4 regions of the Exiguobacterium sp. A1_3_1 genome follow, and region 1 is predicted to be linked to each of the others. Evidence: riboswitches for the same ligand, from Rfam matches in the RefSeq annotation. Region 1 holds a riboswitch; each other region holds the start of a gene.

Region 1 (7,771 bases):
CTCGAAGGGGTACTCGAAGTCATCCCTGGCAATCCACAAATGCAAAACGATGGTGGCTTTGGCTTCCTTCGTCCTATCAATTATTCCCAATCCTCTGAAGATATTTATATCGCAGCATCTCAAATCCGACGCTTTAATCTACGTAATGGTGATGTCGTCACAGGTAAAGTCCGTCCACCGAAGGAAAACGAACGGTTCCAAGGGTTACTTAGCGTGGAAGCCGTTAACGGTGAAGCACCGGATACTGCCCGTAACCGTTTATTCTTCCCGGCACTGACACCAATTTATCCGGACCGATTGATGCGACTTGAGACAGAACCACGCCATCTATCCGTTCGTGTCATGGATATGATCGCACCGGTTGGATTTGGTCAACGTGGTTTGATCGTCGCACCGCCAAAAGCAGGGAAGACGTCACTCCTCAAAGAAATCGCAAACTCGATTCAGGAGAATCATCCGGATGTCGAACTAATCATTCTCTTGATTGATGAGCGACCTGAGGAAGTAACGGACATTGAGCGTTCGGTTCCAGGAGCAGACGTCGTCAGCTCGACGTTTGACGAAACACCGGACAACCACGTCCGAATTTCTGAACTGGTCCTCGAGCGGGCGATGCGGCTCGTCGAACACAAGAAGGATGTCGTCATCTTGATGGATTCGATCACGCGTCTAACACGGGCCTATAACTTAACGGTACCGCAAAGTGGTCGGACGCTTTCGGGCGGAATTGATCCGGCTGCGTTCCATAAGCCGAAACGGTTCTTTGGTGCAGCGCGAAACATCGAACACGGTGGTAGTTTGACGATTCTTGCGACAGCACTCGTCGAGACAGGATCGCGCATGGATGACGTCATCTATGAGGAATTCAAAGGAACCGGCAACATGGAACTGCATCTCGATCGTAAGTTGTCAGAGCGTCGAATCTTCCCAGCGATTGACATTCGGAAGTCCGGTACACGGAAGGAAGAACTGTTGCTTCCGAAAGAGCAGCTTGATGCGCTTTGGGCGATTCGCCGGACGATGAATGAGTCGAACGAGTTCGTCGATACGTTCCTGCGTAAGATTCGTGATACGAAAAATAATGAAGAATTTTTCGTCGTACTTGAGAAAGAACAGAAGAAGGCGGTCCGACGCGCGCCAGCTAAACCACGTACCGTCAAGAAGGAAACGACGACAGAAAAATAACTATTGCGACGCATAAAAAAATCGTTTAGTATAGGAAGGTAACTTACTCTGGCTCAGCAAATGAACCAGGGCGGAAGGAGAGAAATCAACCATGAAACAAGGAATTCACCCTAACTACAACAAAGTAGTATTTATGGATTCAACGACTGAGTACAAATTCTTAAGCGGTTCTACTCGTTCTTCGAACGAAACGATCACTTGGGAAGATGGTAACGAGTACCCACTCATCCGTGTGGATGTGTCTTCAGACTCGCACCCATTCTACACAGGTCGTCAAAAGTTCAACGCGGCAGATGGTCGTGTCGATCGCTTCAACAAAAAATACGGCCGCAAGTAATTACTTGTTGGTTCTTAAAAAACAGCCTGCCTCCATTACGGAAGCAGGCTGTTTTTGTATAGACTGAATTGTGAACGATACGTGAGATACGTCTTCAAGACGAACGAGAAGGCGATTCCGCCAGCAATCCCGATTAAATAGGGCATGACTTCCGGATGTGCCAAGACATAGTCCATGACTTTATGGAACGAGAGATGGCGGCCGACGAAGTAACCGGCACCTAAGAACACGCTGATCCAAATCAAGGCACCTGTATACGCATAACTCGCAAAAACGCGAAACGGCATTTTTGAGACGCCTGCAAAAAAGGCAGAGAGTTGGCGGAGACCAGGTATGTAGTAACCGATGATCAAGACCGATTTTCCGTAACGACGAAAACCGGCTTCAGCGGAAAGAATATGTTTTTCTGAGATACGCATTTTCGGTCCAACGCGGTGTAGTAGTGGCATACCGAGTTTTAATCCGAGTAAATAGCTGATCGTCATCCCGATGCAACTGCCGGCGTAAGCGGCGAGAATCGTACCGACGAGTGGTAGATTGCCTTGATGCATCCAAAATCCGGACAAAACGAGCAGGGTCTCATCAGGAACCGGCAATCCCACGATACCACCTGCGAGAAGGACGGAGAGACCAAGGGCACCATATTGGTGCAGGATGTCATGTAAGAGATGATGAATCGGGGACACCTTCTTTCGTGAGAATCTTCTTCTTCAGTGTACAGGAAATAGGGGGCAGTTGGAATGAAAGGACAAAAATTCTAGGGAAAGAAAAAATGAATTTTGATTTCCGGAAGTCAACCCTTTTTCTCGATACCGTTTCGGGCTATACTCGTTAAAGTGACTATTTTTAGAGGACGGTGTCGGACGATGATGCATGTAATAAATCAGTACGGCTGGATCGAAGTAATTTGTGGCAGTATGTTTTCCGGGAAATCGGAAGAGTTGATTCGTCGTGTCAGACGGGCGCAGTACGGCAAACTGCCCGTGCAAGTATTCAAGCCGGCAATCGACGACCGGTACCATGAAGAGCATGTTGTCTCTCACGTTGGCAACTCTGTCGTAGCGATTCCGATGGCGACGAGTCGTGATCTTTATGCGGCAGTAGCAGAAGAAACACAAATCGTCGGGATCGATGAAGTTCAATTCTTTGATGATGAGATCGTACAAGTCATCGAAGCACTCGCACAAGACGGAAAACGCGTCATTTGTGCAGGCCTTGATCAAGATTTCCGGGCAGAGCCATTTGGGAAAATGCCTGAATTACTGGCGCGCGCAGAATTCGTGACGAAACTACAAGCCATCTGTCTTTCGTGTGGGGATCCGGCTTCCCGGACACAACGTTTGATTGATGGGAAACCAGCCAACTATGATGATCCGATCATCCTAGTCGGAGCGTCGGAATCGTATGAGCCACGTTGCCGTCATTGCCATGAGGTACCTGGAAAACCGAAGCCGCTCCAATCGGTGCAGCACCAAGAACGATAAATGAAAAAAGGCGAAGGCTGGGATATAACTCAGTTTTACAGATGATAAAAAGGAATTGCACATCCTGAGTGATGGCGATTCTTTTTTTTCGTTAAACTCAGCTAGTTAAGTCTCAGCTTCTTTTAGTCACTTTTTTAAACTCGAGATTAATGATAAAGAAAGCTAGGACTAAAAGAATAAAGTAACTAATTACTACTTGTAACAGTTCTTTATCGTGAGTTAGCTAACTCTAAACATAGAGTATATAAGTAATTAAAAAGACAATAAGGATTCATCAACTGAAAACTCTTACTGTTTTTCTCGTTTGTATGTAACCTTTCGAAGGTTTTTGGTGTAAGGTATAGTGTTTTTGAAGGATTTATTTAATGGATAAATTGAAAAGATCAAACAACGATAACTGTTGATGTAAGGAATTGGAGGTAAACAAATGAGTAAATACCATAAATCTAGCATACGATTAGTTTTGATTGTATTAGTTACAGTCACAATCTTGTATTATGGTTTTAACTTTGAAATAGGGTACGGGATAATCTTTTTAATCGCAGCTGTTGGGTGTACCATTTATCTTAACTTTAAAGCAGCTAAAAAAGAAAAAAGTGAGAAAAAAATCCTATAATTAAATATGGGAGTTTCAGCTTGTAGACAACCCCTCACTTCGTAATTGAAATGAGGGGTTGTTGTATGTATTAATTACTAAAATGTTAAAGAAACGTGGATTCCCTGAGGGATCCAAGGACCAATTTGTAGGCTTTTCGAGGTTCACGGTAATGAAAGTAAGCATTGCTTGAAGCGTCGTTTTTTCACTCCCCGGATCTGTTGTACTCTCCTGTATATGACGTCTTAATCTAATTTGTCTTTTTGCTTTCGGGCAACGCGTCTAATGTAGAGAAATAGGGTACCTATTCCTTCAACCCAAGACCTAAAAATTAACGGAATGTCATGTTAGTCTAGATCTCTTTGATGGTACGTCGCATGTAGGAAATACTAAATACATGTTGAAGAAGCGTCATCTTGATTAACAGGACGAGGTCGATGCTTGTCCCAGGAAAACGATTTGAAATGAACAAAGCGCAATCCTCCCATTAGAGAAAATTGCGCTTTGCTTACAATCTGTAGCAGCTATTTGCTTCCATATAGAAACGAATAGCTGTTTTTTTGATTCAGCCTGTTTCTTGCGAAAACTGACACGATTGTTCGATAAAGCGAATCGTCTCACGGACGATTAGATCCTGATCATGATCGAGTGTCGCGACGTGATACGAGTTGAGTAAACAGTAGCTTCGTTTATCATTCGTTCCGATGTGCTGGTGCAGATAATCTGAGCTCGACGGCGGAACGACGTGATCGGTCGCCGAGTAGAGAATCAATGTCGGTAGAAGGATCGATCCGAGGCGTCCTTTTGTCTCATCCATCAGACGGACGAGTTCAAACGCACAACGGCTCGGAACGAGGTCATAAATGATTTCGAAGGCTGCTCGCTTAATGTCCGGTGCCCCTTCCGGTAAGTACTGTGGACCGTCCTCGAACGAAAGTGCTTCATAGGATGGAACGGAGAGTGCAGCATTGATCGTAATGATGCCGGCAAACGGAATGCCGTCAGCGGCGAGTGACAGTGCAAGCGTCGCACCCATCGATTGACCGATGACGAAGACTTGATCGCATGTTTCTTGTAAACGTTCATAGCCGTCTTTCAGGCTTTGCTTCCAACATCGAGCAGTCGATTGTTCAAACTCGCGGACGTTCGTTCCATGTCCACGTAAGCGCGGGGCATAGACGGTAAAACCTTCAGCAGCAAATGCCTCACCGACGTCCCGGACACTTTGCGGAGTGGCGTTAAAACCATGACAGATTAGAATGCCGATCGATCCACCTTGAAAATAAAACGCTTCAGCACCAGTCAATACAGGATAGTTCATCATTACTATTTTTCCTCCATTCATGAAAAAAACTCGTCGACGTCACTGCTTGGACGCTCACGAGTTTTTCACCGTATCATCCAAAGCCGCGCTTTGCTGGTCGGAGCACCTTACAGATTGCAGGTTGCCGTGAAGTCATAGAGCCAGGTCTCTCGTTCACTCTTGATAAATATCATATTGGAATTGTCGGAATAATCATTGAAACGATGGTAGCACGTTCAAAAATGACTTGTCAAATCGTTCTTGACGAATCATGATCCGTTCAGTAAGCTAACTCATAACTTAATCATCCATCGATATGCGCCAAATGGATTATTTTTGAAAAGTTGGTTGACTTTTAAAGTTCCGACCCGTAATGTAAAAATTAGTTTTACGACATAAGCAACAACGCAACAACACACATACGAATTTCATACCGCAATACTTATCCAGAGAGGTGGAGGGACTGGCCCTACGAAACCTCGGCAACAGACTCATTATGAGCACTGTGCCAATTCCATCAGACAGATGTCTGAGAGATGAGTGGAGTGGATTCTGCCACTGTGCGGATCCAGGTCTCTTCTTGTTTCTCAAGAAGGGACCTTTTTTGTTGAATGAAGGGGGAAAACGGAATGATTGCATTTCATCAAGTCAAAAAAACGTACGTCACGAAAGATCAGACGATTGCAGCACTCGACGGTGTCGACCTGACGATCGAAAAAGGCGAAATCTTTGGTGTCATCGGCTTTAGCGGTGCCGGAAAAAGTTCACTGCTCCGCTGTGTCAATCTGTTAGAACGACCGACGTCAGGAACGGTGACGGTCGATGGGGAAGATTTAACGCAACTGTCTCCGAAAAAATTACGCCAAGCAAAACAACGGATCGGGATGATCTTTCAGCACTTCAATCTATTGAATGCGAACACGGTCTTTACGAATGTTGCAAAGCCACTCGTTCTCGCAGGCGTCAAGAAAGACGAGATTCGCCGCCGGGTGACGGAGTTACTCGAATTCGTCGATCTCGCGGACAAGGCGAATCATTATCCGGATCAATTGTCGGGTGGGCAGAAACAGCGCGTCGGTATCGCCCGGGCACTCGCGACGCAACCTTCCGTCCTCTTATGTGACGAGGCGACGTCAGCACTTGATCCCCAGACGACGCATCATATTCTTCAGTTATTAAAACGGATCAATGCCGAGTACGGGATCACGATTCTCTTGATCACCCACGAGATGGGCGTCATCCGGGAGATTTGCGACCGTGTCGCCGTCATCGAAGCTGGAAAGTTGATCGAGTCAGGAACGGTCTTCGACGTCTTTTCGAATCCAAAGACCGAGACAGCACGGAACTTCGTCCGGTCTGTCATGCATGACGAGATTCCAGCATCGATTCGTCAGTTGATCGAGTCGCGAAATGCGCATCCAATCTATAAGATTCACTTCCTTGGACATCACACCGGGCAACCACTCTTATCGCAAGTCGCAAAACGCTTTGACGTCGATGTCAACATTTTGCACGGGAGCATCACAGAGTTGCAGGATACGCCGTTCGGCACCTTGCTCGTCGAGTTGATTGGTGAGCCGGCTGAAGTGAAACGAGCGTTACAATACATCGATCAGGCACAGGTGACGGTCGAGGAGGTGCTCGCTGATGCTAGTTAACTACAGTGATATCTGGACAGCATTCTTGCAGACGATGACGATGGTATCCGTTTCGCTCTTGTTCTCGACCTTGATCGGCTTACCACTCGGTATCCTGCTTGTTGTCACGCGAAAAGGAGCGTTACTTGAAAATGTTCCGTTGTTCACGTTCTTCAACAGTATCGTCAATATCTTCCGCTCGATTCCGTTCATCATCCTACTCGTCGCGATCATCCCGTTGACACGGTTGATCGTCCAGACGTCGATCGGAACCGAAGCTGCAATCGTCCCGCTCGTCTTTTACGCTGCACCGTACATGGCGCGTCTGATCGAGAGTTCTTTACTCGAAGTCGATAAAGGCGTTCTTGAAGCAGCAGAAGCGATGGGCGCGACACCGTTTCAAACGATTTTCCGCTTCCTCCTACCGGAAGCACTCGGTTCACTCATCCTGAACTTAACGATCGCGACGGTCGGCTTGATCGGGGCATCGGCGATGGCAGGCGCCATCGGTGGTGGCGGTTTGGGTGACTTAGCAATTACTTACGGCTATCAACGGTTTGATACGAAAGTCATGATCATCACGGTCGGGATTCTCGTCATCTTAGTCCAAGGCTTACAGACGACAGGCAACATCGTCGCACGAAAAATCAGAAGACATTAATCAAGGGAGCGATTCAGCCATGAAAAAAGCAGTAGCAATTGGAGCAACACTCACGACGATTTTATTTGCCGGGTGCGCAGCATCAGGAGAAGACGAAAAGACAATCAAGCTCGGTGTCAGCGGTTCAGACACACAAGTTTGGGACTATGTCGCCAAAAAAGCAGAAAAGGAGGGCATCAAAATCGAGCTCGTCAAGTTCTCCGATTATGTCCAGCCGAACATGGCACTGGCTGAGGGTGAAATCGACGCCAATGCCTTCCAGACGATTTCCTACTTCAACGCTTTCAAGAAAGAACATAACTTGAAGCTATCGCCGATTGCGACGACTGTCATCGCACCGATGGGGATCTACTCGGATAAATACAAGGACGTCAAAGACATTCCAACTGGCGGGAAAATCGCTGTTCCGAACGAAGCGACGAACATGGGACGCGCCCTCTTGTTACTGCAAGAAGCCGGTCTGATCAAGTTACCGGATGACTTCGATGGCAACGGTTCGGTCGATAAGATCGTCGAGAATCCGAAGAAGCTGAAAATCGTTCCGATCGTCGCCGGGCAAACGCCACGCG
Region 2 (7,771 bases), on a different contig from region 1:
AAGTCCGTTGTATGCTTTCAAAAGCAATGCTCAGTGGTGCTAACGTCCTCGTCCTCGACGATCCAACGAACCACTTGGATCTCGAATCGATCACAGCACTCAACGATGGCTTGATTGCTTACAAAGGCGCGATGCTCTTCAGCTCGCATGACCATCAGTTCGTCGAAACAATCGCGAACCGGATCATCGAGTTGACGCCGAACGGTATCGTCGATAAAGAAACGACATACGATGAGTACTTGAACAATGATACGATCCAACAGCAACTAACAGCGTTATACGCGCAATGATTTTGAGGAGACCGGAACTGTCGTTTCGGTCTCTTTTTTGAACACGTTGAAGGAGGAATGCGACATGAGGCACCGCGTATGCGCTGCGTTGATCGAAGAGAAACAGATCCTAATGGTCGAATTACACACGCCTTCCCGGACATTTTGGACGTTACCGGGCGGAGGTGTCGAGAGTGGCGAAACAAAAGAACAAGCCGTCATGCGGGAAGTATTAGAGGAGACAAACCTTCACGTCACGATTGAACGACAACTCTACGAGATTTCAATTGATCAAGGAACAGAGACATGCTTTCTCGTCCGACGTGCCTTAGGCAGTTCTGCACCTCGACTCGGGATTAATCCCGAACTCCCATTTGACCAACAAGAATTACGAACCGTCCGTTTCCGACCATTAAAGGAACTTCACGATGATCCACAGATTGCTCGTTTGCTGACCTTACTGTAAAGGAAAGATTAACTAACTGAGATATAACTGACTAGGTTTCTTTACACCCTCTACATAATCGACTGATTAAATGGAAATGTAGTAACAACACAAACTCATTTGGGGGAAACAAAAATGAAACGAACACTCATGGTTGGTCTATCAGCAGCGGTCTTGTCATCAAGTATGGTCCCGATGTTCGCGGATGCCCATAGTTCTTCTCATAGTACACGCAACATTAAGAAGGTCGAATTCTTGTCGATGGATGCACCGACGAAAATCGATCAGATGGTAAAAACCTATACAGAAGCAAAAGTTAAAGTCACGTATACGAATGGTAAAACAGAAGTGAAACCGTTGAACTATAATCAACTGTTCCTGTCGCAAGATAAAATCGTCGAAAACAAAGGAGAGATGATTGCAGCAGGTACACCAATCGATGCTAAAGGTAATCCGATCATCGACCGCAGTGTACCGGACAAACCGGAAGCTTTCGTCTCAGATGCACCCGACTCGAACAGTCTGCTTGAAGTCCACGGAAAAAAATACATGGTTTCTCACTTCGAGTATGACTCGATCGACAACGCTGGTAATGAAGTCAAGGGACTTCCAGCATCGATGACATTAACAGAAGTCGTACAAGATAAAAAGACAGGGAAACTTGCTGTCAAAAAAGCCAGCAAGATTGATTTTGAGAACGTCAATGGACTCTGGACACCATGTAACGGTTCGACGACGCCATGGGGAACGCACCTTGGGTCAGAGGAATATGAACCAGATGCTCGTGCGTTTGAGTCAGACAAAACGTCAGCTGCTTATAAAGAAGTAAATGCCTTCGCTGAGCACTATTTCGGAACGACCGAAAAAGCAAATCCTTACTTCTACGGCTTCACACCGGAAATCTCGGTCGACCGAAAAGGGAAAGCGACAGCAGTCAAACACTACAGTACAGGTCGTTTCTCGCACGAGATGATGCAGATTCTGCCGGATCAAAAGACAGCGATCTTCGGTGACGACGGAAACAATACGATGATGTTCATGTACGTCGCGGACAAAAAACGTGATTTCTCAAAAGGAACACTTTACGCGGCGAAGTTCAAACAAACACGCGCAACAGAAGGCGGAGCGGGTGATATCGAATGGATCAAGCTTGGTCATGCTTCCGATAAAGAAGTCAAACGCTTGATTGATAAAGGGACGAAGTTCAGCGACATCTTTGAGACAGCCGATGCGCCAACTCCGGGCTTTAAAGCGGTCAAAACAGCTGCTAGCAAAAAAGTCGAATACTTGAAGCTCAAGCCTGGTAAGGAAAAAGAAGCTGCCTTCCTTGAATCACGCCGTTATGGTGCGTTGCTTGGCGCAACATCAGAATTCAACAAGATGGAAGGCATCACGGTCAACGAGCAAGACAAAAAAGCCTACATCGCCTTGTCTTATGTGTCAGGCAGTACCGAAAAACAAGAAGGTGCTGTCCAAGACGACATCCAGCTTGAAAAACGCGAATCGGGTGCAACATTCGAAATCGATCTTGGCCGTGCAACAGGCATCGACAGCCGTTACGTACCAACGAATATGCAGGCACTCGTCATTGGTGAAGATTTGAAGAAGCCGGATGCTTACGGCAACACAGCGAATCCGGATCTCGTCGCGAATCCAGATAACCTCGCTTATTCCGCGACATCTAATACGCTCTTTATCGGTGAAGATAGCTCCTTGCATACGAATAACTTCGTTTGGGCCTATAATCTGAAGACGAAGAAGCTTTCACGGATTCTGTCCGTTCCAGTCGGAGCGGAAGCAACTGGTCTCCGTTCACTCGATCATGTTGGTGGGTATAGCTATCTCTTGAGCAACTACCAGCACCCAGGTGAAGCATTGACAGGGAAACAAATCACGGCCGTCGATCCAAAAGCGCTCGAACAAGCGATGAAAGACGGCATCGGGATTCAAAAAACAGGTGGTGTCGGTTACCTCTCTGGTTTACCGAGCGGTCATAAATCGTATACGCATCGATAAGATACTAAAAACGGATTCCCAAGCGCGGGAATCCGTTTTTTTATGCGTTGTTCTTCTTTTGTTTTGCTGCCTCTTCTTCCACACGTTGCAGCAGTCCATGAACGATTTTCTCGTTCTCCCGCTCGCCACCGAGTGACAAGAGACTTTTTCCAACAAAGTTCGCCCCCTCATTTTTTCCCGTATAGATCAACAGACAGCGATCATGGTCGATCGGTTTGAGCGTAAAGGTCATCTCGATCTTGAATATTTTAGCCAATGTGAATCCAATCGTATTTTGCTTGAAGTCCGGCTCGTTCGTATAGGCTAAATCGGTCACGATATAGGTTTCGAGTCGATTGCCCTGCATATACGTTTGGCGATAGGTCGAACCGACGACACCCGGTTTTCGTTCAATCACCTCGTGCTGGACGACATTTGGAATCAAACGCTGCAGTCGCGTGTGATCAAACAAGTGCCATGCTTCTTCAATCGGAATATCGAGCTGTCGTTCTTCTCTCCACGTAATCATACACCTGCCCCCTTTTTCTATAGAAATACCCTGTCATCCGGTCTTGTAACGTCCGGCGACAGGGCGAGAGCAGATTCTTATTTTACTGTGCTTGTTTCAAGGGCTGCACCGAGGAACTTCGCTAGTTCGAGCATACCGTAGCGTCCTGCAGCTGCCTCAGCATCCGAATTATAGTTCGTATTCGTATTGACGTCATACGTATAGATCGTACCTGACGTATCCTTAATGAACTCGATACCGGCGACCGCGATTTGGTTCGCTTGGAGGAATGCTTCATATTTTTCAATGATTGGGTCATCGAAGCCTTCAACGATTTGGAACTTCATCGGTGTTTGCGGTGCTTCTTCACCAACTGGGCAGAACAAGTCGTCGATTACACATGCATCCGCTGGGCAAAGCTCAAAACCTTCTGATGTATCGACTCGAACCGCGTAGACGAACTTTCCACCTACGAACTCACAACGTGTGATGTACGGTTCTGGTGCTTGAATATACTCTTGAATCAACGTGATGCCATCGACTGGTTCGTCGAATGTCGGACCGTCGAGATAAGCTTCAAGTGCTTCAATCGAGTGGAACAGCTGGACGCCGAGACCTTTCCCAGCCCGGTTATGTTTCGTGATGAATGACGAAACGCCAATTTCTTTTGCTGCTTGTACGATTTGATCGCGTCCGACGGCAGCCGTCGTCTTCGGTACACGAATCCCAGCCTTACGCAACGCCGTGTATTGATTGACTTTGCTGACTTCTAAACGAAGCGCACGCGTTCCATTAAAGACAGTCCGGTCATGCTCTTCTAACCAAGCGAGGACCCCTTCCGTCAACTCCGGCGCGTAACGATGCCCCCGCGTATGCGAAGAGGCACTCATGCGGCTGTAAAAGACGCCTTCTGGCGGCAGTTCGTCCAGCGGAACGATCCCTTCATTCAAGTGCCACTCTTCATACGGTAACTCGAGTTCTTCGAGACGTTTGATGAGATGGTCCGTCCATTCTTGATTTTCGTGGAGAATATGAATTTTTGTCATGATTGTTGACCTACCTTTCGTTTCGCTTCGACCAGTGGCATTACGTCACGAGCAAAGCGTTCCATTTCTTCGAGTTGTGGTGAGAATTGTAATAAGAGTAACGTGACACCAACAGCTTCGAATGCTAGAATCCGTTCAGCGATTTGTTCTGGTGTTCCGATTAAATTCGGACGTAGACCACGGTTCGAGACGGAATAATCGTTTCGTTCGACCTGTTGCTCCAGTTGCGATTTACTGATGAAATCCTGATAACCGGCATAACCGGCGCTGTCTTCCTTAACGTCCGTGATGCGTTGCCATTCAAGAAGTGCTTCTTCTTCCGTATCCCGACAAATGATGTAGGCCGCAAGACCGAAGCTCTCGAGCGGCGTTTGTCCCGTCGTTTCCCGGCGTACTTTCATATCATTGATTTTATGGGCTACTTCTTCAACAGTACCCCCATGCATGACATAAGCATCACAGTGTTCGACGATCGTTCGTTTTCCAGCTTCACTCTCTCCACCAGCGTAGAGCTTGATGCCTGGACGCTGGACTGGCTTCGGATGGAGTTCCGCCTGCTCGATCGTGTAGTGATGACCGGAGAAGCTATACGGTGACGCATCTGCCCATAGTCCTTTCATGACCGTGACGAACTCTTCCGTCCGAGCATAGCGTTCATCGTGCGCTGTGAAGATACCGTTGTATTGTTTCGCTTCCTCTGCCCACCACGCTGAAACGACGTTGAGCGTAAAGCGTCCACCACTCAACTGATCGATGTTTGCCGCCATCTTCGCTGTCGTCGCTGGATTATGGAACCCGGGACGAACCGCTGTCATGATCTCAAGGCGTTCCGTCGTTGCAGCAATCGCTGCTGCCGTCGTCCATGCCTCAAGACTCGGTTCCTTGATGCCTTTAATATCGTTCAAGTTCAGTTCCGCGATCAACGTCGTCGAGAAGCCGATCCGTTCTGCTGTTTGTGCGACTTGTTTCGCATAATCGAAGGTCGGTGGCATCTGTTCATCCTCGACATTACGTAACCATCCCCCAAAAATCGGTAACCAAAAACCATACTCCACTCCATCGTCCCCCTTATCATAAAAAAACGCTCTTTTCGAAGTTCGAAAAGAGCGACGGTATCTTGTCCTGTCCGCTCTTATCTTCGGAAGGTATCCCTTCCTGGAAGTAGCACCTTCCGCCACGGCGGGGTTGCTGAAGTGTCTTCGGGCCAGTCCCTCGACTTCTCTAGATAAGATGTGTTGCATTCATCGTACAAAATTCACTGAACTAAAGCAACTATTAAACCGTCTTTTCCCATCGGAATTATTTCACACATAAAAAAATCCCGACGTAGTGTCGGGATCCGGTATTAATATGGTGCGACGAAATCTGATGTTGGCTCTGGCGTTTGTTCACCACGAACACGATCATAAAATTTTGCAAAGGTAACACTGAAATATGGTGTAATCCACAAGAATGCTAGGCCGAGGGTAACGATTCCTAAAAGAGCCCAACCAATAAACGACAGTAGAAGAAGGAATGCTTCCATTTTATGCCCGTCCATCATTTTTCGGGAGCGTGTAATGGCCTCTAAGATACCAATCGATGGTTCATCTCGCAAAATATAGAACGTTAGCATGTAAGAAAATGATTTAATGATTCCCGGTACGACTAATAGCAGTAACCATAAGAAGATAAAAAAGAGTTGTACGATGGCTAGACCAATCACTTTGAAAAACATACCATATGGTTCAAATAAATCCGTCACTTTCGTTTCTTCTCCGCGAGCAATCGACATCGCAATCCAAGTCCAACCGACTCCGACCGGGATTAATAAAATCGATACCAACGATACGACGAGATCCATCGTATTAGCTGGTTCATCTATATCTGATCCAAATAATCCAGGCACACCTTGAATGATACTAAACAGAATAACTGTTAGGACTGCGAATCCCCAACGACCGCTGAGCGACTCCTTCGCTGCTTTTTTTAATTGAGATGACATGAGTAAGGTCCTCCTTGAAAAATAAGTTCTCACCTTACTCTACGGCTAATAACTTCTAATGTTTCACTGATTTTTCAATAATTTCCCCTCTTGTTTCTGTTTCAACCAAGCGCGCTCAAGTTGCCGCTCACACGCTGTATATAACGAACGTCGACCGTCGAGGCGTTCCATCGCGAATGGAATACCATGCTTTTTCGCCTGAGCGATGACATGTGCACTCGCTGCATGAGAGACACGGCTCGTCACGACGACGATCGCGTCCGTCTTTTTGGCGAGATAAGCAATCTTTTTCGCGGACTGTGCGTCCCCTGCTAGATGAATTAATTCGATCCCCGTCGGCGCAAAGAACTCACGATAGACAGCGGTCTGTTGTTCGTTTCCAACGATAACAAGACGCATGCCTGTGAAGCGCGTGAAATCTAACGGTGTCTTATCAACGAAATCCATCAATTGTCCCGGTACGGCTGTTGTTACGATCGGTTCAATCGTTTGCTCTTTTGGCATACGGACGCGACGCTGCGCTTTTTTAGCTTTCGGCACCGGTTGCCGTTTCATTTTTCGTGCATACCGATTTGACTTTTTTGTTGTCACAGGCGTCTTCACTACCTGTTGTTCTATCGCTGACGGACGGTTGGATGATGCGTTGACGATCGGCTCTTCAAACGTGAACGGATGCTTCCAAGCAATCGTTAATGTATCCTTCCGTCCCCGCCACATGACGAGATCGACAAGTTGCCCTGCTTCTAGTCGGAAATAGCGCATGTCTTCTACCGGTACAACATAATAGAACGATCTACCCGACTCATCTTGCAGTGGACCATTCACCGTTTCCTCAATGATTCCATGTGCTTTGACGATTGCTTGTTCAAACACGACACGTTCCGGATTCTCTCTCATTCGCTCCGTCGAGACGACGGCTTCGATACGACATATCGTTTTTTGATCATCCTGACGATCGACACGGACCCGGACTTCCATGCCGTGCTCGAGATTCCAATCGCGGACGTCTCGTTCAGAAATATGACTGCCCGACCATTCTAGTAAAGTACCGCCTTTTAACCCCCGCTGAAACGTATAGGCATAACGTTGCTTGCGTACTGGCTCGACCGGTACTTGCGGTGGCATGACGATGGTCTGCTCTAGCTCTATTGCTTCATCGATGACCAATGTTTCTTGAACGTCGCGCGGTGCATAATACGCTGACATCTTGACCCATTCATCGATTCCGTTTACTTCGTCGAGCCAGAGTTGCCAATCTTCATACCGCTCCACGGCCGCTAATTTCATCTGTACCAATTCAGTTGCTCGTTCCATCACCTGTTGCATCATCCATGACCACTTCCTTTGCGTTTTTTTCACTATAGCAACGAAAAAACGCGGAAGTAGTTCAAAAAAACAGCCTGGTTGTTTTTTTGTTTAGGTACGTTGTTGAATTTCCACAGCCGGATCCTGACGCTTATATTTTGCGACGATGACGATCAAAACCGTGATGATCACAAGCAGGAACCAAGAAGACAATTTTCC
Region 3 (7,771 bases), on a different contig from region 1:
GACGAAGCGGTGCAATGAACGGGTGGTGGATCGAAAGGACCGATCAGGAAGTGAACGTAAGCTGGCGATCATGTCGAACAGGCGCCGTCCTCCACGCGGAAGAGCGAACAATTCCGAATGGAGCTGGGTTTTCCTTCGTAGCATTTCTAACCACATTATTCGTGTTGTCGGTTCGCCGGCAACGCCTTTTTTTGTTTTCTGGAAGTTTTTTGAGCCGGTCGCTTGCCAGGATAGAATCTCCTTGCTACAATGCGAATAAGGAAAATTACTTTAATTCATATCCGATTACTCGGAATTAACTGGTGAGATGGAGGACGACAAGGCATGACAGTACGTTTTATGGATGTTTTCACAGAATGGGCATCGACGTATGACGAGACAGTAACCGGACACGATCCGGAGTATAAAGAGGTTTTTCGTCGATACGATGAGATTTTGGATACAGTAGCGGATAAAGCGCAGTCGCCGGTCATTGAATTCGGAGCAGGCACAGGGAACCTGACACAACGTCTTCTGGCACGTCACGACGCCGTACTCGCCGTCGAACCAAGTCCGGAGATGCGGGCAATCCTGACGGAAAAGATTCCGTCACTTGATGTACAAGACGGTCACTTCCTCTCGTTCGAAGCGAAGGAAGCACGCAGTTTTGTTTCGACGTATGCGTTTCATCATCTAACAGATGAGGAAAAGGGAGAAGCGATCGAACTGATGGCATCACATTTACCGGCAGACGGAAAAATCGTCTACGCGGATACGATGTTCGTCTCAGAAGAGGCACGCCTGCAAACGATTCGTGAAGCACGTGCTCAAGGGTTCGACGCGTTAGCGGAAGATCTCGAACGCGAGTTCTACCCGTTGATTCCAGTCATGGAAGAATTGTTTACAGCACGAGGATTCACTGTTAAATTTATACAATACAATCACTTCGTCTGGCTCGTAGAAGCCGAGAAAATGGGGGAATAAATCATGGCACTTCAAAAAATGAACGTCGAAAGCTTTAACCTGGATCATACGAAAGTCAAAGCACCTTATATCCGCGTCGCGGGTTATAAAGAAGGTAAAGTCGACCAAGTCGTCAAATACGATATCCGTTTCACGCAACCAAACGTTGAGCAAATGCCGATGCGTGCGATGCACACACTCGAGCACTTACTTGCTGAAAACATCCGTAACTACTCGGATGATGTCATCGATGTCTCGCCGATGGGATGCCAAACAGGTTTCTACATGGCGATGATGAACTTCGACTCGGTCGAAAAAATGAGCGAACTCGTTGAGAAGACGTTGAAAGACGTCCTCGCAGCAGAAGAGATTCCAGCGCAAAACGAAGTCCAATGTGGATTTGCGAGCGCACATGACCTCAAAGGAGCGAAGCACTATGCCGAGAAAATGCTTGCCGGTCGTGATGAATGGGACATCGTCTTCGGATGATCGCGAACAACGTCCGCGACCTCGTCGGAAACACACCACTCTACGAGATCACTTCATTCGATTTGCCTGCTGGTACGCGCATTTTGGCGAAGCTCGAATGGATGAACCCTGGGGGCAGCGTCAAAGACCGCCTTGGCATTCAACTCGTTGATGCAGCAATCGAAAACGGACATGTGACACCAGGCGGTACGATCATCGAGCCGACAGCCGGGAATACCGGCATCGGCTTGGCGCTCGCCGCTAAAAAATACGATCTCCAAGTCATCTGTGTCGTTCCGGAAAAATTCAGTCAGGAAAAGCAGACGTTGATGCGGGCACTCGGCGCAACCGTCGTCAACACACCGACTGAACTCGATATGCAAGGGGCCATCGACCGGGCAAAAGAACTCGGTCAAGAAATTCCGAATAGTTACGTTCCGTTACAATTCGAAAACGAAGAGAACCCAGTCACGTATCAGCGGACACTCGGTCCTGAGCTGATTGCGGACTTGCCGCACATCGACTGGTTCGTTGCCGGTTGTGGTTCAGGTGGTACGTTCGCCGGAACAGCGGACTTCTTAAAACAACGTCTCGGTACAAAAGCAGCAATCGTCGAACCGGAAGGCTCCGTCTTAAATGGTGGTCCAGCCGGTCCGCATAAGACAGAAGGTATCGGTACAGCGAAATGGCCAAGCCTCGTTCCGCGTGAACTCGTTGATGAGATTCATACGATTTCTGACCGCGATGCATTTGACGCGGTTCATACACTCGCTGCTCGCGAAGGATTACTCGTTGGTAGTTCAGCAGGTGCAGCGCTCGTTGCTGCGCTTGATATCGCAAAGCGTCACCCCGGCAGTACGATCGTCACCGTCTTCGCAGACAGTGCCGAACGCTATTTAAGCCAACAAATCTTTGAAAAGGTGGACGAAACTCATGCGTAAGAAGACAGCATTGATTCATGGAGGAACAGGTGTCGATCGGGCAACAGGAGCCGTCACACCTCCAATCTATCAAACAAGCACATACAAGCAGGATAAAATCGGTCAACTTAAGGACGGATACGAATACTCACGGACAGCGAACCCGACACGGACGAGCATCGAACGATTGATTGCGGATCTCGAGGGCGGCGCACGTGGTTTTGCGTTCGGTTCTGGGATGGCAGCGATTCATGCCGTCTTCCACTTGCTGGAGTCTGGCGACCACATCGTCATGACGGATGACGTCTACGGTGGTACGTTCCGCTTGATGCAACGCGTCTTACCGAAGTTCAACATCGAAGTGACATTCGTCGATACGACGGACCTTGCGGCAACGGAAGCAGCGATCCAAGACAACACGAAGATCGTCTACGTCGAAACACCGACGAACCCGTTGTTGAAAGTAACGGACATTGAAGCAATCGCAACGATCGCCAAACGTCACGATCTTAAACTCGTCGTCGACAACACGTTCGCGACACCTTATCATCAACAACCACTCGCACTTGGTGCAGACATCGTCTTGCACAGTGCGACGAAATACATCGGCGGACATTCGGACGTCGTCGCTGGACTTGTCGTCGTCAAAGATGATGCGCTCGGCGAAGAGCTGCACTTCATCCAAAACTCGACAGGCGGCGTGCTTGGACCGCAAGACAGCTTCTTGCTCGTCCGTGGTCTTCGTACACTCGGTATCCGAATGGATGCGATCGAAGAGACAGCACATGATCTCGTTGCGTTCCTACAAGCGCAAGACATCGTCTCGAACATCTTCTACCCAGGACTTGCATCGCATCCTGGTCACGACATCCAAACGAAACAAGCGACTGGATTTGGTGGGATGATCAGCTTTGATGTCGGTTCAGCAGCGAACGCAGAAAAACTCGTCGAGGCGACACACTTCTTCACACTCGCTGAGAGTCTTGGTGCCGTCGAGAGTCTGATTTCGGTGCCGGCACGGATGACGCACGCGTCAATCCCAGCAGAACGTCGGGCAGAACTCGGCATCACGGACGGTCTCGTTCGGATTTCAGTTGGACTTGAGGATGCGGAAGATTTGAAAGAAGACTTAACACGTGCTTTCACGTTCCTCGAAAAAGTTTCTGAAAAAACTGTTTGACAACAAAAATAACCCCTGCTAATATTCAGAATATATTCTACAAACTTAATACCGAAACTCTTATCGAGAGTGGTGGAGGGACTGGCCCGATGAAACCCGGCAACCGCGGATCTAATCCGAAGTGGTGCTAATTCCAGCAGACAAAAGTCTGGGAGATGAGAGCAAATGGTTTTGTGTACTGAAAAGTGCGCGCGTTTGCTCTAAAACGCGCGCACTTTTTTTATTTTAGGAGGGACAGTTGTGATTCGTTTACAAGACGTAGGAAAGATTTATCGCTCAAAGCGCGGAGCGGTCGAAGCCGTCGCGAATGTCGATCTGACAATCGAGCGCGGTGAAATTTTTGGAATAATCGGTTATTCCGGAGCAGGGAAATCGACCCTGATCCGATTACTGAATATGCTCGAAGCACCAACGAGTGGTTCGATCCAAATCGATGGTGTTGAAATGACATCACTAAAACCTAAGGAATTACGAGGCGTCCGCAAGAATGTCTCGATGGTCTTCCAACACTTCAACTTACTATGGTCACGGACGGTTGAAGAGAACATCATGTTCCCACTCGAGCTCGGTGGCTTCCCGAAAGCACACCGCAAGGAACGGGTCGCGGAACTGATCCAACTCGTTGGTTTGGACGGACGCGAAAAAGCCTATCCGTCACAATTATCCGGTGGTCAAAAACAACGTGTCGGTATCGCTCGGGCACTGGCATCGAACCCGGACGTTCTCTTATGTGACGAGGCAACAAGTGCACTCGATCCGAAGACGACGGACTCAATCCTTGAGTTACTCGTCGACATCAATGAAAAACTGAAACTGACGATCGTCTTGATCACACACGAGATGCACGTCATTCAAAAAATCTGTCACCGGGTCGCCGTCATGGAAGCCGGTAAAATCGTCGAGCAAGGACCGGTCGCAGAAGTCTTCCGTCATCCGAAGCAAGCGATGACGAAGGAATTCGTCAAACAATTGACGTCGCCGTCGGAGAACGAGTTAACGTTCGCGAAACTACGCGAACGGTACCCAACCGGAAAAATCGTTCAGTTGACGTTCGTCGGATCGACAGCAGAAAGCCCGATCCTCGCGGAAGTCATGAAGGATTCGCCGGTCCTGTTCAATATCATCGGCGGAAACGTCGGTCAATCACAGGAAGGGGCACTCGGTACACTGTTCATTCAGTTGATCGGGGAAACAGAAGCAACACAAGCGGTCATCACAAAGCTTCAAGCCAGTGATGTTGAAGTGGAGGTGGATCACCGATGATTTCATTCTTTGACAATCTAGATTGGGACATGGTGTGGGAAGCGACAGGCAGTACCGTCTATATGACGGCAATCGCTGGTGTTTCGACATTCGTCCTCGGTTTGATCATTGGTTTACTATTGTATGCGACAAACGAAGAGTTATTGTTCAAGAATCGGACGTTCTATTCAGTGTTGAGCTTGGTCGTCAACGTCTTCCGTTCGATTCCGTTCATCATCTTACTGATCTTATTGATTCCATTTACGACAGCAATCGTCGGTTCGTTCCTCGGACCAACGGCAGCATTACCGGCACTGATTTTCGGTGCTGCACCATTTTACGGTCGGATGGTTGAACTCGCGTTACGCGAAGTCGATAAAGGTGTCATCGAGGCAGCTGAATCGATGGGCGCGACGAAGTTCCAGATCATCTATAAAGTCTTAATCCCGGAAGCGTTGCCTGCCATCGTTTCTGGTATCACGGTCACACTCGTCTCACTTGTCGGTTATACGGCAATGGCCGGAGTAGTCGGCGGAGGTGGACTTGGGGACATGGCCTTCATCGAAGGATTCCAGCGTTCTCAAAACGATGTCATCGTCATTGCGACACTCTTAATCTTAGCGATCGTCTTCGTCATCCAAATCATTGGTGACTTGCTGATCCGCGCGATCGATAAACGTTAATTCGAAACTTAATCATATTGGAGGAATCATTCATGAAAACTTGGAAAAAATTCGTAGGTACTGCTGCTGTATCCGTCTTAGCTATTAGCCTTGCTGCATGTGGCGAAAAATCATCAGGATCAGGTAGCGACGACAAAACACTCGTCGTTGGTGCTTCGAACGTACCGCACGCTGAGATTCTTGAGCACGTCAAAAAAGAATACGAAGCAAAAGGTTACAAGCTTGAAATCAAGAAGTTCCAAGATTACGTACTTCCGAACAAAGCGCTCGCTTCAAAAGAAATCGATGCGAACTACTTCCAGCACGTACCGTATCTTGAGCAACAAGAAAAAGAAAACAAATCATATAAGTTCGCGAACGCAGGTGGCGTCCACGTTGAACCACTCGGTATTTACTCGAAGAAATACAAGTCACTCGATAAGTTACCAAACGGTGCAACGATCTTAACGAGCTCAAACGTCGCGGAACGCGGTCGTGTCTTGACGTTCCTTCAAAATGAAGGATTGATCAAACTCAAAGACGGTAAAACGACAGATGCACAACTCGGTGATATCGCGGAGAACCCGAAGAAACTCAAGTTCAAGACGAACATCGAAGCATCACTTCTTCCGCAAGCTTACAAAAACAATGAAGGCGACGCCGTCCTCATCAACACGAACTATGCGATCGATAACGGTCTGAACCCATTGAAAGACGCGATCGCTTCAGAAGATGAGTCTTCACCATACGTCAACATCATCGTTACACGTGATGGCGATGAAAAAGACAAGCGTGTCACAGCACTTCTTGACGTTCTGCACGAAAAGAAAAACCAAGATTGGATCCTCGACAAGTACAAAGGTGCGGTCGTTCCAGTCAGCAAATAAGTTCACCGAAGCCGGCATCCTTCCTATATAATGGAAGGATGCTTTTCATTTGTCTGAAACAGGGGTTAGGGGGAATCATATGCAACGCATACGTCAACTGCATCCGTTGACACTCGGGGTCTTGTTCGGGACGTTTTTCTCACGTCTCGGAACGTTCATCACGATGCCGTTCTTCGCCATCTACATGACGACCGTCCTGAAATTTGATCCTGTCGATGTTGGCTGGGTACTCAGTATCTCGGCGATCGCCAGTCTCGTCATGAGTTTCATCGGCGGCACCTTGTCGGACCGGTATGGTCGCCGGGCGATGATGCTTGCCGGAACGATCGGATTCGCGATCGTCTTCATTGCGCTGGCACAAGTCGAGACATTCTGGGCATTCTTTACGCTCAGTGCTTTGAACGGGGTCTGTCGTTCGATTTTTGAACCATCCGCCCGTGCCTTGATCAGTGATACGACGGACGAAGCGAACCGATTGTTCGTCTTCAATATCCGTTACGCGATGATCAACATCGCAGCAGCGATCGGACCGGGAATTGCTTTACTGCTGAGTGCGGGGAACACGTCCGCGACGTTTTACATCACAGCGTTCGTCTATATCGTGTACGGGGGGATGATCGGTATCTTATTCAAACGCCATCCGATCACCGAGACGCATGGTGGGAAAAAGGTATCGTTCGGAGCAACGGTTCGTCTGTTGCGGACGGATATCGCTTTTACGCTGGCACTCGCTGGCATCATCTTCGGGGTTTTCGGCTACAGTCAGTTCAACTCGACATTGCCACAGTTCTTGACGGAAACGTCACTGCTTGAAGGCGGGAAGACACTCTATGCGATTTTGATCACGATCAATGCGATCACCGTCTTGATCGTTCAATATCCGATCATGAAGTTTGGTATGAAGACGTCACCACTCGTCTCGATCACGACCGGGATTGCGACTGTTGCGATCGGATTGTTCATCATGGGAAATGCGAACGCGATCTGGTTGATGATCGTCGCGATGTTCATCTTCACGTGCGGGGAAGTCATGATGTTCACGATGACCGACATCTTGACCGATCGGTTCGCCAAACCAGAATTACGGGGCAGTTATTTCGGAGCGATGGGCTTGACGTCGATCGGACAATCAATCGGTCCGATCGCCGGAGGACATTTGTTAAGTTTATATGGAGCGGACCGTCCGTTACCGATTTTCGGGATATTAGCGGGCTTGACATTATTCGGAATACCACTGCTCTTACTGTCACAACGGATTCATCGGGCTTCGACGATCGAGGAACTCGAGGAACCGGTGAAACTTTCGAATGATTCTCAACAAAACGCATGATTTTGAGAAAAATCAACGAGCGATGACGCTTGAATAATACGCGATGTTTCTTTAAGATTAGAATGATACTAAATTAGTAACGCTCGTGTTCTGAATCGTCAGTCACGAAATGAATAGATGGAGGGATTCTAACATGAAGG
Region 4 (7,771 bases), on a different contig from region 1:
GTTACCTTCCGAAATGAACGTGCTGACTTTAAAGCCAAGCGCTTCGCCTTCACTTCGTGCGCCATCAAGGAATTGTTTCGTATGGTCGTCCGATGCTAGGTTGCGGATGACGGCGATCTTGACGTCCGATTGAACCCCTTTTGGTACATCCTTGACGACCTTCGTCGTCGTGGCTTCTCCATTCGCACAAGCCGCTAGTAACAGTGCCGGTGCTAGGACGGCGTAAGCTAGTTTTTTCATGACATATCTCCTTATCCGAGGGGTTGAAGCCCTGTTAATTGTTCAATCGTTTCTTCATTCGGTTGCGTGATGACACCAAGTTCGGTGATGATGCCTGTGATTAAGGTGTGTGGTGTGACATCAAACGCCGGGTTGAAGACAGCGACCCCTTCCGGTGCTGTCGCGACACCTTGGACAGTCGTCACTTCCTGCGGATTACGTTCTTCGATTTCGATCGCGTCTCCGGAAACGAGCGAGAAGTCGAACGTCGAGAGCGGTGCTGCGACGTAAAACGGAATACCAAAAGCTTGCGCGAGCAATGCCAATTGGAACGTCCCGATTTTATTTGCCGTATCGCCGTTTCGTGTAATGCGGTCGGCACCGACGATGATCGCATCGATCTGTTTTTCTTTCAGCGTATGGGCGACCATGTTGTCCGTAATTAACGTGACATCAATGCCGGCACGTTGCAGCTCCCATGTCGTCAATCGTGCTCCCTGCAGTAACGGTCGCGTCTCACTCGCAAAAACGGATAATTCGATGCCGCGTTCTTTTGCGATGTAGAACGGCGCAAGTGCCGTTCCATAAGCAGCGGTCGCAATCGATCCAGCATTACAAATCGTTAGGATCCGGTCGCCTGACTGGAACAATTCCAGTGCATGAATCCCGATTTGACGTGACGTCTGCGCATCCTGGTCGTATAAGGCGACCGTCCGTTTTTCCAACCGTTCGCGAATCTCTTCTACCGACGTCCCGTCTTGAATGATTGGATTCAACTGATTGAGTACATTTCGCAAATTGACGGCCGTCGGTCGTGTCGCGAGTAACGTCGCCGATGTCTCAAGCAAGGCTTGCTTGTAGACCGGTAGCGCCGCTTCAAACCGGTATGCTTCTTGAACGAGCACGAATCCACCGAATAAACTGATCGCAGGCGCGCCCCGGACACGTAGTTGTTTAATCGCCTCAACGGCTTGCGCGAGATCAGCAATGACTTCATAGTGCTCTTCCTGCGGTAGACGTGTCTGATCGAGAATCGTCAAGACACGATCTTCGTAACGAATACTTTGGACGAATGTAGTCATCGGCTGAGTTCCTCCGTTACGTCAAAGTTTCGTAAATCATCGAATGTCCGGCATTCTGTACGGCGTTTGATTAACGCCGCTCCTAGACGAAGAGCGTGACGTTTCCGCTCTAAGCGTTCCGTCGTTGAATCGATTGATTCTAAATCAGCGACCGGTGCAAGACCAATCGTCCGCCGAATCAATTCGCAACCGGCAAAGCCAAGGGCATCCTGCAAGATCGTGCTCAGTACATCATCGACGAGTCCTGATGCCTGGAACGGTTCGACGGCTTCCCGTTCCCATAAGGCACGGAACGTTGAAGCGAACGTCAGCCAGAACGTATCGATATCCTTGATTCGGGCGTCACGTCGTGTAGGGTAATCCGGATATGCTGCGAAGAATAGATGCGCAATGAACTGCCCGACATCGAATCCGAATGGACCATAAAAGGCGAATTCTGGATCGATGACTTTCGTTTCCGTCGCTGAGGCGAAGATGCTTCCTGTATGTAGATCGCCGTGCAACAATGCATCTCCTTTCGTGATGAAGAGCGCTTCGAGTTTTGCGACTTCGCGTTTCAACTCATCGTCTGCCCATAAACGTGCCACCTCTTTTTCGAGTCCGGCTTCAATCTCGTTCGTCTCCGCGTCATGAAACGGATCCGTGAAGATTAATTTTTCCGTGATGTCGCACAAGTCTGGATTGTAGTACGTTCGGGCGACACGTTTCTTTTCAACCGGACCAAGCGCAAAGTCCGATGTATGGAATAACGTCCGAGCGAGATAAGAACCGATATGTTCCGCAAGCAACGGATACTGTTCACCTGCGAGTAAACCGCTTCGAACGATCGTCAGATGTGAAAGATCTTCCATGACCGTATACGCCTCTTCATGACTAGCATGAAAAACACGTGGTACGAACGGTACGGCATGCCGTGCGAATTCACGGAGTGCGGATTGCTCGATCCACGCTCGTTCGAGCGATAACGGCCAGCTCTCCCCGACGACCTTCGCATATGGTAATGCTTGTTTTAAAATCAAGCGATGTTCGCCTTCTCGAATCCGAAAGACGAGGTTGAGGTTCCCGTCGCCAATCTCTTCTGCTTCGACGGCTCCATCGCCGATCAGTCCTAATGTCCGAACACGATCAATCGCGTCCTGTTCTGTGAATGCTTTATATGTCATCTCAGTTTCCCCCTATGTGATACACGAAAAAGCGCCTCTTTTCGTCATCGAAAAGAGGCGCAGAAAAGTCACTGCGTCCTCTTATCTCTCAGACGAAACGTCTGTTGGATGTAGCACCGTGCCTAGTGGTCGGTTGCTGCGGCGTCATCGGGCCAATTCCCTCTGCCAACTCGCGATAAGAGTCGTATGTAATTGTCGTGTGTGATATTGATTTGAATCTTACGCAATCGACTTCCTCGCTGTCAAATCGAAATCAAGCAGAAACGGATATCATTTTTAAGTCATCTATAGAAAGAGTATTTTCAAAAAAATAAATTTTCTAAAAATAGTTTGACAAGTCACGATTCTCATGTAAAAATTGCAATTAGATTTCACAATTTCATCCAATTCTTATCAAGAGCAGACGGAGGGACAAGCCCTACGATGTCGCAGCAACCGACCTTTTGGCACGGTGCTAATTCTTGCAGCTACTAAGCTGACAGATAAGAGTCCACGTTCGAATCATTCATGGTCTCTTGTCGCTGACGAGAGACCATTTTTTTGTTGAAGGAGGAAAGACATGGCTTATATCACTGCTACTTATCAATTGACTGCCCGTGATCGACTCGAGCAACGCGCTGAACAACTCGCGCTTGGTCTGACAGTCGGTTCTTGGACGGAACTGAATCATCTCGAACAACAACAACTCGCCTCGTTCAAAGGGGAAGTCGTACATACCGAAGAGCGCGATGGCAAAGGATATATCACGATTCGTTATCCGGAACATAACGTGTCGCGCGACTTTTCTGCGATTCTGACGACCGTCTTCGGGAAACTCTCACTCGACGGTGAAATCAAACTAACGGAATTGCTATTACCCGATACATTTACGTCGGACTTTCCAGGTGCAAAATTCGGGATCGAAGGGGTCCGCTCCTTGATTGGTGTCGAAGATCGCCCATTGTTAATGAGCATCTTCAAAGGAGTCATCGGACGGGATTTATCGTTCCTTCGTGATCAACTCGAAGGACAACTCGCTGGTGGGATTGATCTCGTCAAAGACGATGAGATCCTATACGACAATCCGTTGACACCGACGATTGACCGGGCACGAATCGGACGTGAGGTCATCGATGCTCACTTCCACCGGACCGGTAAACGTGCGTTATATGCGATCACACTCAGTGGTCCCGTCTTTACGCTCAAGGATCAAGCCAAACGATTGATTGATGCTGGAGCGACTGCTTTCTTGCTGAATACCTTCACATACGGACTCGACGTCTTACGCGAACTGGCGAGTGATCCGGAAATCAACGTTCCGATCTTCAATCATCCAGCATATAGCGGTGCGTTGATTGCTAGCCCGAATCACGGAGTCGCTGCCCCTGTCTTACTCGGCACATTACCGCGTGCTGCTGGAGCAGACTTGACGCTATTCCCGTCTCCTTACGGCAATGTCGCTTTACCAAAGGATGTCGCCCGTGGCATCGCGGTCGAAGCGACCCGTCTCGGTCAGACGAAATCGATCTTCCCGGTTCCTTCAGCTGGTATTCATCCTGGACTCGTCGCTCAACTCGTACGGGACTTCGGGATCGATTCCGTCATCAACGCCGGTGGCGGCGTACATGGTCATCCGCAAGGTGCTGCGGCTGGTGTCATTGCTTTCCGTCAGGCACTCGATGCGGCACTCGCAAATGAATCCCTATCGGCGGCAGCATCGCGTCATGAAGAATTACGGATCGCCCTCGACGCTTGGGGGATCAAGTCATGACCGTACGGATTCTCTGTGACTTCGACGGGACAGTGACGACGCAAGATAATATCATCGCACTCATGCAGGCATTTGCGCCAGCGAGTGACTTCGAACCGTTAAAACACGGCGTACTCGACCGGACGTTATCGATTCAGAGTGGTGTCGGGCAAATGTTCGCACTTCTGCCATCTGACGGGAAAGCAGCCTATCTTGACTTTTTGTTGGAGCGCGCGGTTATTCGCGACGGATTTTCGGAGTTACTGCAGTACAGTCGTCGTCAAGGCATCGATTTTTCGATCGTCAGCGGCGGAATGGACTTTTTCGTCGAACCAATCTTAGCGCCATTCCTTGAGCAGGAGCGCATCTATTGCAATGTCGCGAATTTTGACGGTCCATTCGTTCATATCGATTGGCCACACGCCTGCGATACCCATTGCACGAACGGGTGCGGCTGTTGTAAAACGTCCGTTGCTCGGACACTACGTAAAGACGGTGACGTCATCATCGTCATCGGCGACTCGGTGACGGACTTCGAACTCGCAAAACAAGCGGATCGTGTCTATGCCCGTGATTATCTGATCACGTTGTGTGAAGAGAACGATATCGCCTATACACCGTTTGAGACATTCCACGATATCGTTCATGATTTAACACGAGCGGAGGTGACAACATGACATTCATGCGACGGTATGAAGAGCTACGCGCCATCAAACAAGAGCTTTCGGCACGCGATTGGTTCCCTGGTACGAGTGGCAATCTCGCCATCCGGACGTCCGGTGTCCCGGTTGAATTCCTTGTGACGGCAAGCGGAAAAGATAAACGGCAGACGACTCCTGACGACTTCGTTCATGTCGATGCGACCGGTCAATTGATCGGTGAGCAATCCGGGCGTCCTTCCGCTGAGACATTGCTTCATGTCGAAGTGTTCAATCGAACGGACGCCGGTTGTTCCCTGCATGTCCATACGATTGCGAACAATGTGATTTCGGAACTCTATGGCGATCAAGGCAGTATCACCTTTTCCGGTCAAGAAATCATCAAGGCACTCGGACACTGGGAAGAGGATGCGACGGTCACGGTGCCGATCATTCCGAATCATGCGGACATCCCGACGCTTGCCGCTGCTTTTGCACCGCATGTCACAGCAGACAGTGGTGCCGTCCTGATCCGCAATCACGGAATCACGGTCTGGGCACCGACCGCCTTTGAAGCAAAGAAACACCTCGAAGCCTTCGAGTTTTTATTTAACTATACGTTGACGTTGCAATCATGCCGTCAATCCATTCATTAAAAGGAGGAATCATCTCATGGCAACAGTCTTATTCCAAGAAACAAACACACGGTATACGGATCAAACGGAAGTCGCTGACTTCCTTGCGTCACGCGGCGTTCTTTACGAACAATGGGACGTTTCGAAACTTCCAGCGCCTCTCGTTGAGAACTTCACACTGACGGATGCAGACAAACAAACGATTCTCGATACGTTCGCTCCCGAAATCAAAGACGTATCAGAACGTCGTGGGTATCAGACAGCTGATATCATCTCACTTTCGGATACGACACCGAACCTGGATGAGTTGCTCGTCAACTTCCAGAAAGAACATCACCATACGGATGATGAAGTTCGTTTCATCGTCAGCGGTCATGGCGTCTTCGCGATCAAAGACGAAGAGGTCGGCTACTATAACATCGAACTCAATCCTGGTGATTTGATTTCCGTTCCTGTTAACACACGCCACTACTTTACGCTTCAAGACGATCGTAAAGTCGTCGCCGTCCGAATCTTCGTCACGACAGACGGCTGGGTTCCGATTTATGAAAACGAGACGTCAACGGTCTCTTAAGAACGATAAAAGCGCTGTTTTCCTTCATATGAAGGGAATCAGCGCTTTTCTTATCGCACAAACATATCACTACATTGACACGTAACCGATATAATGAAGGAAAAGCGATGAGGAAGTGAGCGTCATGCATATTCGTCCCGTAACGGAACACGACTTACCAGCGATTCTCGCCATCTATAACGAAGGCATCGAAGATCGAATCGCAACGCTTGAGACCGACCAAAAGGACTTATCCTTCATGACCCAGTGGTATGCAGAACGCACCGATCGATATGCCGGATATGTCGCTGAAGATGACACAGGTGTCCTCGGCTTCATTTCCCTCGATCCGTATAATCCGCGTCCTGTCTACGCATCCGTCGGTGAGATTTCGGTTTATATCACCCGGACTCATCGTGGACAAGGGATTGGCACACGTTTGCTTGAAACGGCTGAGCAACACGCCCGTGATCATCAGATGCATAAACTCATTCTCTTCACCTTCCCATTCAATAAAATCGGACAAAAACTCTATATCCGCTCCGGGTTCCGGATCGTCGGAACGTTTAAGGAGCAAGGACAGTTGAACGGCGAATATGTCGACGTCATGGCGATGGAGAAACGCTTGCGATAGGATTCATTGAATGCCAGACGGGGAATAGTCAATTCGAGTCATTGAGAGAGGATGAACCTAATGGATATTCAACAAATTCGCAATGCAACACTCGTTGTCACGTATGCCAATCAAGTCTTACTGATCGATCCGTTCCTCGGCGAAAAAGGCAGCTTGCCTCCCTTCGGTCAAACACCGAATGCCATCGCTAATCCACTCGTCGACTTACCGGTCGATGTCAACACACTGCTCGATCCTGACGCCATCTTCGTCACGCACCTGCACGCTGATCATTTCGATGATGCTGCTAAACAACTATTACCCAAGCATTTGCCACTCTATGCGCAGCAAGAAGAAGACGCGCAGCATATCCGAGAAGCCGGCTTCACGAACGTCTCTTCCTTCGATTCCGGTGTGACGATCGGTGATATCCAAATCCATCGAACAGGTGGACAGCATGGTGTCGGTGAAATCGGCGAACGGATGGGACGTGTGTCTGGGCTCGTCCTCACCCATCCGGACGAACCAACACTTTATATCGCAGGTGATACGATCTGGTGCGACGAGGTCGCGCATGCAATCGAACAACATACACCCGATATCATCGTCGTCAACAGTGGCGCCGCCCAGTTCTTGACCGGAGAGCCGATCACGATGTCACAGCGTGATCTCCTTGCCGTACACGAAGCGGCGGCGGAAGCGACGATCATCGTCTCGCACCTCGAGTCCGTCAACCACTGTCTCTTGCGACGTGATATGATTGCTGACTTTTTAGCCGCCTTCCACCTTTCTGCCCATTTCCTGATTCCAGAGGATGGCGAAACGATGTCATTTTAAGAACAGTAACCTTCATTAAAAAGAAGTCCTGCTTTTCGAGTAACAATCGAAAGCAGGACTTCTTTTTGTTATGGGATGACAAGACCTAACAAGCGAGCAAAGGCGACTGCTTGCTCTTCCGTAATGACAGCGCCTGGTAAAAATCGCGGATCGATCGTAATACCAGAGAGTTCCGTCTGCCGGAGGTCGAGACCTTTTAACGGTGTTTCAATCCATTGGCTATCTGTAAGCCGGACCGCTTCGAGTTTCCAATGGGTCGGCTTCACTTCGAAGAACTGTGCTTCTTTCATCGTCGTTTCGCT

What was found. A riboswitch is a leader RNA that binds a small molecule or an ion and turns the genes downstream of it on or off. The one in region 1 is predicted to bind S-adenosylmethionine.
Region 2: linked by a shared signal. The riboswitch ahead of F8N00_RS10125 (LLM class flavin-dependent oxidoreductase) and the one ahead of F8N00_RS00885 (alpha/beta hydrolase) in region 1 are both predicted to bind S-adenosylmethionine.
Region 3: linked by a shared signal. The riboswitch ahead of F8N00_RS05050 (methionine ABC transporter ATP-binding protein) and the one ahead of F8N00_RS00885 (alpha/beta hydrolase) in region 1 are both predicted to bind S-adenosylmethionine.
Region 4: linked by a shared signal. The riboswitch ahead of F8N00_RS05745 (2,3-diketo-5-methylthiopentyl-1-phosphate enolase) and the one ahead of F8N00_RS00885 (alpha/beta hydrolase) in region 1 are both predicted to bind S-adenosylmethionine.

Annotation. Positions count from the first base shown of each region.
Region 1 covers NZ_WBYY01000003.1:47,940-55,710, reverse strand. Annotated here, with positions in the region: gene rho (transcription termination factor Rho) at 1-1,185, shown strand, start outside; gene F8N00_RS00900 (type B 50S ribosomal protein L31) at 1,277-1,522, shown strand; gene F8N00_RS00895 (DedA family protein) at 1,558-2,208, opposite strand; gene F8N00_RS00890 (thymidine kinase) at 2,392-3,006, shown strand; gene F8N00_RS00885 (alpha/beta hydrolase) at 4,167-4,925, opposite strand; SAM riboswitch class I at 4,993-5,094, opposite strand; SAM riboswitch class I at 5,344-5,447, shown strand; gene F8N00_RS00880 (methionine ABC transporter ATP-binding protein) at 5,534-6,562, shown strand; gene F8N00_RS00875 (methionine ABC transporter permease) at 6,552-7,202, shown strand; gene F8N00_RS00870 (MetQ/NlpA family ABC transporter substrate-binding protein) at 7,222-7,771, shown strand, end outside.
Region 2 covers NZ_WBYY01000083.1:2,282-10,052, reverse strand. Annotated here, with positions in the region: gene F8N00_RS10150 (ABC-F family ATP-binding cassette domain-containing protein) at 1-290, shown strand, start outside; gene F8N00_RS10145 (NUDIX domain-containing protein) at 355-735, shown strand; gene F8N00_RS10140 (PhoX family protein) at 850-2,730, shown strand; gene F8N00_RS10135 (hypothetical protein) at 2,771-3,238, opposite strand; gene F8N00_RS10130 (ATP-grasp domain-containing protein) at 3,316-4,263, opposite strand; gene F8N00_RS10125 (LLM class flavin-dependent oxidoreductase) at 4,260-5,318, opposite strand; SAM riboswitch class I at 5,393-5,495, opposite strand; gene F8N00_RS10120 (DUF975 family protein) at 5,609-6,247, opposite strand; gene F8N00_RS10115 (DUF2325 domain-containing protein) at 6,311-7,576, opposite strand; gene F8N00_RS10110 (DUF817 domain-containing protein) at 7,664-7,771, opposite strand, start outside.
Region 3 covers NZ_WBYY01000030.1:163-7,933, forward strand. Annotated here, with positions in the region: gene F8N00_RS05030 (class I SAM-dependent methyltransferase) at 325-963, shown strand; gene F8N00_RS05035 (S-ribosylhomocysteine lyase) at 967-1,431, shown strand; gene F8N00_RS05040 (PLP-dependent cysteine synthase family protein) at 1,428-2,351, shown strand; gene F8N00_RS05045 (bifunctional cystathionine gamma-lyase/homocysteine desulfhydrase) at 2,344-3,510, shown strand; SAM riboswitch class I at 3,568-3,672, shown strand; gene F8N00_RS05050 (methionine ABC transporter ATP-binding protein) at 3,751-4,773, shown strand; gene F8N00_RS05055 (methionine ABC transporter permease) at 4,770-5,435, shown strand; gene F8N00_RS05060 (MetQ/NlpA family ABC transporter substrate-binding protein) at 5,468-6,301, shown strand; gene F8N00_RS05065 (MDR family MFS transporter) at 6,381-7,631, shown strand; gene sufC (Fe-S cluster assembly ATPase SufC) at 7,765-7,771, shown strand, end outside.
Region 4 covers NZ_WBYY01000035.1:13,386-21,156, forward strand. Annotated here, with positions in the region: gene F8N00_RS05730 (sugar ABC transporter substrate-binding protein) at 1-240, opposite strand, end outside; gene mtnA (S-methyl-5-thioribose-1-phosphate isomerase) at 252-1,301, opposite strand; gene mtnK (S-methyl-5-thioribose kinase) at 1,298-2,464, opposite strand; SAM riboswitch class I at 2,543-2,646, opposite strand; SAM riboswitch class I at 2,852-2,953, shown strand; gene F8N00_RS05745 (2,3-diketo-5-methylthiopentyl-1-phosphate enolase) at 3,024-4,214, shown strand; gene F8N00_RS05750 (2-hydroxy-3-keto-5-methylthiopentenyl-1-phosphate phosphatase) at 4,211-4,870, shown strand; gene F8N00_RS05755 (methylthioribulose 1-phosphate dehydratase) at 4,867-5,487, shown strand; gene F8N00_RS05760 (1,2-dihydroxy-3-keto-5-methylthiopentene dioxygenase) at 5,504-6,040, shown strand; gene F8N00_RS05765 (arsinothricin resistance N-acetyltransferase ArsN1 family A) at 6,165-6,653, shown strand; gene F8N00_RS05770 (MBL fold metallo-hydrolase) at 6,714-7,469, shown strand; gene F8N00_RS05775 (pentapeptide repeat-containing protein) at 7,538-7,771, opposite strand, start outside.